3 regions of the Gordonia sp. McavH-238-E genome follow, and region 3 is predicted to be linked to each of the others. Evidence: predicted binding sites of a transcription regulator. Region 3 holds the regulator's gene; each other region holds the start of a gene.
What was found. The regulator LexA, encoded in region 3, represses DNA repair genes until DNA is damaged. The targets are predictions, from matches to a motif close to CGAACANNTGTTCG.
Positions count from the first base shown of each region.

Region 1: the regulator LexA is predicted to act here: its motif matches at 1,388-1,401, upstream of MHN80_RS20240 (HNH endonuclease signature motif containing protein).
Region 2: the regulator LexA is predicted to act here: its motif matches at 1,112-1,125, upstream of MHN80_RS00735 (HNH endonuclease signature motif containing protein).

Region 1 is NZ_JAKRFE010000014.1:105,247-107,502, forward strand. Features, by position in the region: gene MHN80_RS20240 (HNH endonuclease signature motif containing protein) at 1-1,383, opposite strand, end outside; gene MHN80_RS20245 (hypothetical protein) at 1,883-2,182, shown strand.
Region 2 is NZ_JAKRFE010000001.1:161,012-163,267, forward strand. Features, by position in the region: gene MHN80_RS00735 (HNH endonuclease signature motif containing protein) at 1-1,081, opposite strand, end outside; gene MHN80_RS00740 (IS481 family transposase) at 1,400-2,256, shown strand, end outside.
Region 3 is NZ_JAKRFE010000015.1:62,706-64,961, forward strand. Features, by position in the region: gene MHN80_RS20625 (phosphoenolpyruvate--protein phosphotransferase) at 1-674, shown strand, start outside; gene lexA (transcriptional repressor LexA) at 652-1,356, opposite strand; gene MHN80_RS20635 (LysM peptidoglycan-binding domain-containing protein) at 1,599-2,138, shown strand; gene nrdR (transcriptional regulator NrdR) at 2,238-2,256, shown strand, end outside.

The DNA of each region.
Region 1 (2,256 bases), on a different contig from region 3:
GTCCCGCCACATCCCGAACGTCTTGATCCGGTGATGGAAACGACACAGCGGCTTGAGGTTCCGTTGTGTGGTGGCACCACCAGTGGTGGGTGTGTGGTGGTCGAACGGGATGGTGTGGTCGAGGTCTGCCTCCCACACCGGTTGCGTACACCCGGGAAAGGTGCAGCACAGTTCTCCGCACCGCACCAGGGTCTGGAGTTTGCGACTCGGGGTGTAGCGGGATTCGCCTGGCTGCTGCGGCTGACCGGTGATGAAGGACCGGCGGGCACCGTCGACCAGCGATCGCATGGTGTCGGCGTCGAGCAGCCCGTGGCGGTCGAGGAACCCCGGGTCCTGATCGAGGCCGAGCAGCGTCGACAGGTTCACCACGATGTGGAAGGTCGGTGCCGGGGCGTGGCCGGTGACCGCCGACGGTGTGGCCGAATCCGCCGACGCCGCGGTCGTGTCAGCGCCGTCGGCTGGGGTGGTGTCGTCGTCGAGGTCGACCGGTTCGGGTGGAGGTGCGCAGTGTGGGCAGCGGCAGGCCAGCACGTCGAGGTGTGCGGCCAACGCGAGCAGTGCGTCGATGCGTCGTTGCCGTTTGGTGCGTGGGTCGTGAGGGTGCACGGAGGCGGCCATCGCGTTGAGTTGGGCATCGAGGGTGGCGGCGTCGGTGACGGGCAGGCTGCCGCTGATGCGGGACTGGCCCGGACCGAACCGGTCGGGTCCGATGGTGATGTGGCGGTCGTCGCCGGCGCGTTCGCGGCGGCGGCGCACCGCATCCGGTGCGTGTGTGGCGACGATCGCATCGACCATGGTGGTGAACTGGGTCGTCGACATCGGTGGGCGCGCGAGAATCGCTTCGGCCAGATGGGCATCGACGGCCTGCATGTCGGCGTCGGACACGAAGTCGGTGCGCTTGACCGCGATCTCGAACCGCTTCTGGTCGATCCGGCCACACGCCAGGGTGCTACCGGTCAGCATCAACCGGTACCGCAGGACGTCACCTGTACGGATGAGGTCGCGGGCCTGTGCCGCGGTGATCATCAGGGCTGCACCGAGTTCGGCGGTGGCCTGATCGAACCCGTCGGGACCGAACTGCGCGTAGGGGTCGATACCGGCGGCGGCGTCGGCGGCTCGGCGGTGGAGGTCGTCTTCGGAGAAGACCTGTCCGTCATGGTGTTCGGTGCGGCGGAGGTGGTAGTCGAGTTCGCGTTCCTCGTGCAGCAGACTCGCCGCCGTCAGCAGTCGATACGAGGCTGCGGAGGTGATCGACGCGCAGTGGGTGATCACATCGACGAGCTCGGTGGCCGACAACTCGTTGTCGACAACCACTGCAGGCAACGACGATTCGACCCCGGACTCCTCACCCGAGATATCTGCGCCGCCGCCCCCGAACTGCATAGATCAAACATACGTGCGACCACCGACAAGAATTGCCGACCGTCAGTCGGCCGGACCTCCCCGGCGGCAATGCCTGGGTGGGACGCTGATCACCGTCACGGGCAGCGTGGCGACGCTCCGATTCCAGGGTAAGCAGAACGCAGCGCTCAGCGCTGACGAGCCGACGCATTTCCGATCGCGACTGTGGTGTCATTGACCAGTGGAACTGCGACCGTGCGAAACTCCTCGAGCAGCGGCCTGGATCGTAAACTCCCAGGAGCCTTGGCAGGACTTGACCGCTTTCGGCACTCCAGGGTTCGAGGCCTACGCGCGATTGCGGTTCATGCCCGACCCCGACGGACAAGACTTCGCCGCGGGTCCGGACGATCCCACGGATCAGGCCAAAGTTGGTCGTCTCTGCGAGTTGTTGCACTCTGCGACCGGCACTCCGGACGACTGTTACTTCGCAATCTGGGAGGGATGGCCTGATACCTCGACGGTTATGCGCCGGAGCGCCCGAATGATCATCCCCAACCGGTCCTACTACCTCCTGCACGGCCCGCTATCCGACTTCGGACGCTGGGGCGTGCGAGAGACGGGGCACAACCCGGCATCGTTCGTGTGGCCAGCCGATCACGCGTGGTGCATCGCCTCCGACGTTGACGCCCACTGGGCGGGCATCGGTGCGAATGCGGAGACCATCCCAGACCTACTGACCCACACAGACCTCGACATCGTTACCGCTGACCCCGAATCAGGTGCGCCCGCCGAGTACGCCGCGCCCACTCGATACTTCACTCGGCCGGACGACCACAAGTGATGTAACACCCTGCGAGTCAACAGTTTCGAAGACACAGGGCTGTTCTTATGAACAGTCGGGTGGTGGTGCAGGTG
Region 2 (2,256 bases), on a different contig from region 3:
CGAAGTGCAGCGGCACCGCGGTGGCGTCTTTGAAGATCGCCAACCACGGCTGCACGTCGCCGGCCATCGCGATCAGGTCGGGGATGGGCAGCAGGGTGCCGGTGGCGGTGGTGGCGAGCCCGGCTTCGCGGATCAGTTCATTGAGGTCGGCTTTGATGATCAGATGGGCGGGCAGGCCGCGGTGCGAGGTTCCGAGAATCCCGTCGGCGAAGCCAGCGGTGAGTGCGGCGTCGAGCGCGTCGTGATTCGTCTGGGCGAGGGTGCGGCCGTCACGATCGGCTGCGAGCGCGAGGGCGTCGGGGTCGGCGGTGCCGGCGGGTCCGCTGGGCGAGTTCGGGTCGTCGGGGTTGTTGAGTCCAGGTTTGCCCCAGACGGCGAACATCATCGTCAACCGGGCGTGGAGTTCGGGGGTCAGGGTGCCGGAGATGGTGGCGGTGCCGTCGGCTCGTTGCCGACCGATCCACAGGTTGCGGCGTCGTTTCTGGTCGGTGCCGTCGGCCAGGGTGCCGTCCGGGTCGAGGTGCGCGAGGAGTCGCGCGCCGAGTTGGGTGATGTCGGCGGGTGTGTGATCGGCGGCGATCTCGGCCATTTGTCGTTCGGCCGCGACCTTCACGTCGTGGTCGACAGCGTGGGGGATCTGGTCGAGGACGTCGAGGGCTGCCTGGAGGTGGGCGGTTCCGACGGAACCTTGTGCGAATGCCTCGGCGAGGGACGGGTGTTCGGGCGTAAGCACTTCGCCGCCGAGGCTGGTGCGGGTGGCGGTGGCGTCCATCTGCTTACGCCGCCGCACCGGGTTGGAGACCCGCAGCCGGTGGGTCATGAACTGCATGAGTGTCCGGCAGCCGGACTTGCGGGGTAGGTCACGAGCCTCGACCTGATCGATCTGCCGGTCACCGGCAACGGTCAGGCGTGCGATGGCACGTTCGGTATCGGCTGCCACGTCAGCCAACTCGGTATCGGTACACGGCGACAAGTCCACAGTCTGCAACTCATCGAGGATCGTATGCAGCTCTGTCACCAGCTCGACGGCACGCGTCTTGGGCGCTGCCGAATCGCCTCCGACGGGTGTGGTGTCGGCCATGACGGTCACCTCCCCCGAGACCCGTTGCTACGAATGTACGTTCGAGTGTACACGCGATCGGAGGATCAGGACAGGCGAAAAGTATTGTCTGGCTATTGATCTGACGGCCGCATAGCGCAGTACGGTTGTCGGTGACGTGTGATAGAGGCGGGAACCCGTCGACGACATCCTCGCCCACGTCAAACAGCGTCGACCTCACATGCGCGGCGCTAGCTGTAACTCTTGGGGAGGTTGTGAACGGCGTGGTTCCGGTCAACAGGTGAGGGCCTCCGGTATCGATGTGGTTACCACACACACGCCGATCACCAAGAGGCCCTCATGACCCACCGTAATGCTTTTCTCACCGAACGTGGCCGTCTGGCCCTGGCTCAGTGCGTCGTCGACCAGGGTTGGCCTCTGCGACGAGCCGCGGAACGATTCAACTGCTCCACCGCGACCGCCAATAAGTGGGCTGACCGCTACCGGCAGACCGGTGAGGCCGGCATGGCAGATCACTCCAGCCGCCCCCACCGCTCACCCACCCGACTTGCGGTGCGCCGTGAACGTCGAATCATCAAGCTGCGGTTTGTCCGTCGCTGGGGCGCTGCACGTATCGCCGCGCACCTGCGGCTGGCGAGATCGACCGTCGAGGCGGTGTTGCGCCGGTATCGGATGCCGCTGTTGCGTCACTTGGATCAGGCCACCGGTCTTCCGGTACGCCGGACCCCGCCACGCCGCTACGAACACGACGCTCCCGGCGACCTGATCCACGTCGACATCAAGACGCTCGGCCGCATCCCCGATGGCGGTGGGCACCGCAAACTCGGGCGCACGATCGGCAACCGGCACAACAAGAAACACCGCCCGGGGTACGCGTACTTGCACCACGCCGTCGATGACCATTCCCGGCTGGCGTACTCGGAGATCCTCACCGACGAACGTAAAGAGACCGCCGCGCAGTTCTGGGACCGGGCGATGGCCTTCTTCCAAGGGCACGGCATCACCGTGCGGCGAGTGATGACCGACAACGGATCGTGTTACCGATCAAAGGTTTTCGCGGAATCTCTCGGCGTCGAGATCAAGCACAAGAAGACCCGTCCCTACCGTCCGCAAACCAACGGCAAGGTCGAGCGCTTCAATCGCACCCTGGCCTCGGAATGGGCCTACGCCGAGTTCTACAGCTCAGAGACCGCCCG
Region 3 (2,256 bases):
ACGAATCCAATCCCGCGCTCGGTGTCCGTGGGGATCGAATCGCCCTGGCGCATCCCGAGATCCGAGCCCACCAGCTCGACGCGATCGCGCACGCCGCGTCGGGTTCCGACGTCGCGCCGTGGGTCATGGCGCCGATGATCGCCTCGCCGTCCGAGGCGCGCGCCTTCGCCGCGGAGGTCCGCGGCCGGGGCCTGGTCGCCGGGGTCATGATCGAGGTGCCCGCGGCCGCCATCCTGGCCGAGGCCGTGCTCGCCGAGGTGGACTTCGTGTCGATCGGCACCAACGATCTGACGCAGTACACGATGGCGGCCGATCGGATGTCGGCCGATCTCGCCGGATTGACCGATCCGTGGCAGCCCGCGGTGCTCAGCCTGATCGCGGGTGTCGCCGCAGCGGGTGTCCGCCAGGGCAAGCCGGTCGGGGTGTGCGGTGAGGCGGCTGCCGATCCGAATCTCGCCTGCGTGCTCGTCGGTCTCGGGGTGACCTCGCTGTCCAGCGCGCCGGCCGCGGCCGCCGCGGTGGGGGCTCGGCTCGGCGAGGTGACCGCGCAGGACTGCCGCGCCGCCGCCGACGCCGCGCTGGCCACGTCCGACCCCGCCGCGGCGCGAGAAGCTGCCGCGGCGGTGCTCGACCGTTCGGTCGGGGGAGAGGTCAGACTCGCCGCATCACGGTGACGACCTTGCCGAGGATCACGGCGTCGTTGCCCGGGATGGGATCGAACAGCTCGTTGTGCGGCATCAGCCACACATTGGCGCCTTGACGCTTGAAGGTCTTCACGGTGGCCTCGCCGTCGATCATCGCTGCGACGATGTCGCCGTTGTCGGCGACGTTCTGCTGCCGCACGACGACCCAGTCGCCGTCGCAGATGGCGGCGTCGATCATCGACTCGCCCACGACGCGCAGCAAGAAGAGCGAGCCCTCGCCGACCAGCTCGCGAGGAAGCGGGAACACGTCCTCGACCGCCTCCTCGGCCAGGATCGGGCCACCGGCCGCGATCCGGCCGAGGACCGGCACGAAGGTCGGCTCGGGCAGCCGGCCGGCCGGCGGGGTCTCCGGCGACGGCGATTCGCTCGGCGCGATGTTGACCGCACGCGGCCGGTTCGCATCCCGCTTGAGCAGACCCTTGCGCTCGAGGGTCCGTAGCTGGTGGGCGACCGACGATGTCGAGGCCAGGCCGACCTCGTCGCCGATCTCGCGGATGCTCGGCGGGTAACCGCGCTCGCGTACCGAGCGGCGGATGACTTCCAGGACCCCGAGCTGGCGCGGGGTGAGTGAGGCCTCGGCGGCGGCGACGTCGATGGGGGCCTCGTCGTCGGCTCCCCGCGCTCGGCCGCGCCTATCGCCGGTGTCACTCATGTTCGGTTCCTCTCGTCTTCGGAACGTGCTGGTAGATGGCCCGTGGGGATGTTCAGCCGCGTCCGAGCCTAGCGGAGTGCGACCTCCACCTCAAACATTTGTTCGATGTGTCGCGAGACTTTGTCGGTGCGCCGTGCTACAAATTCGAACATCAGTGCATCGAACATCTGATCGAAGTTCGAACACCGGATGCCAGACACCCGAACACCCGAAGATCCCGCACCGAACACCCGGAGGGCACCATGCGCACCGCCACTCTCGTCGCTCCCGTCCGTACCGAGCGTCCCGACACCGTCCGGGCGCGCACCGACCGCGCCGACCGTATCCGGACCCGGACCCCGCTGTCCGACGGTTCTCGGCCCGTCGACAACCGGCCGGCAGGCAACCGTCCGGTGGGCGGGTCGCCACTGACGCCACGCGTCGGCGGCACGCACTGCGGCTCCGCGGTGGGTGCCCGGGGCCGCGGGCCGGTCGGTCCGGATGCGGCGGTGTTCCGTCGCCGTCGCCGCACCGCCGTCGCGGTCCTCGCCGGCGTCGGCCTCGCGTTCGTCGTGTGGGTGTTCGGTGTCGTCGGTCAGAACTATTCGGACTCGATGACGCCCGCCGCGGTGAGCGCAGAGGTCGTCCACGTGCGCGCCGGGGATTCCCTCAGTACGATCGCCGGCCGGGTGGCGCCCGAGATGCCCCGCGACATCGTGATCGACGAGATCGTCGCGATGAACGATCTGCCGTCGAGTGCGCTGCAGGTGGGTCAGCCCCTGCTCACCCCCCGGTACCGCTGAGGCCGGGCGGTATCCTCGATGGCACAGGGGCCGGCCGAGAAGCGGCGGGGCGCACGGTTTCGGTGCGTTCCAGCGTCCCGCGACCTGCGTGAGGACACGATGCGCTGCCCCTTCTGCA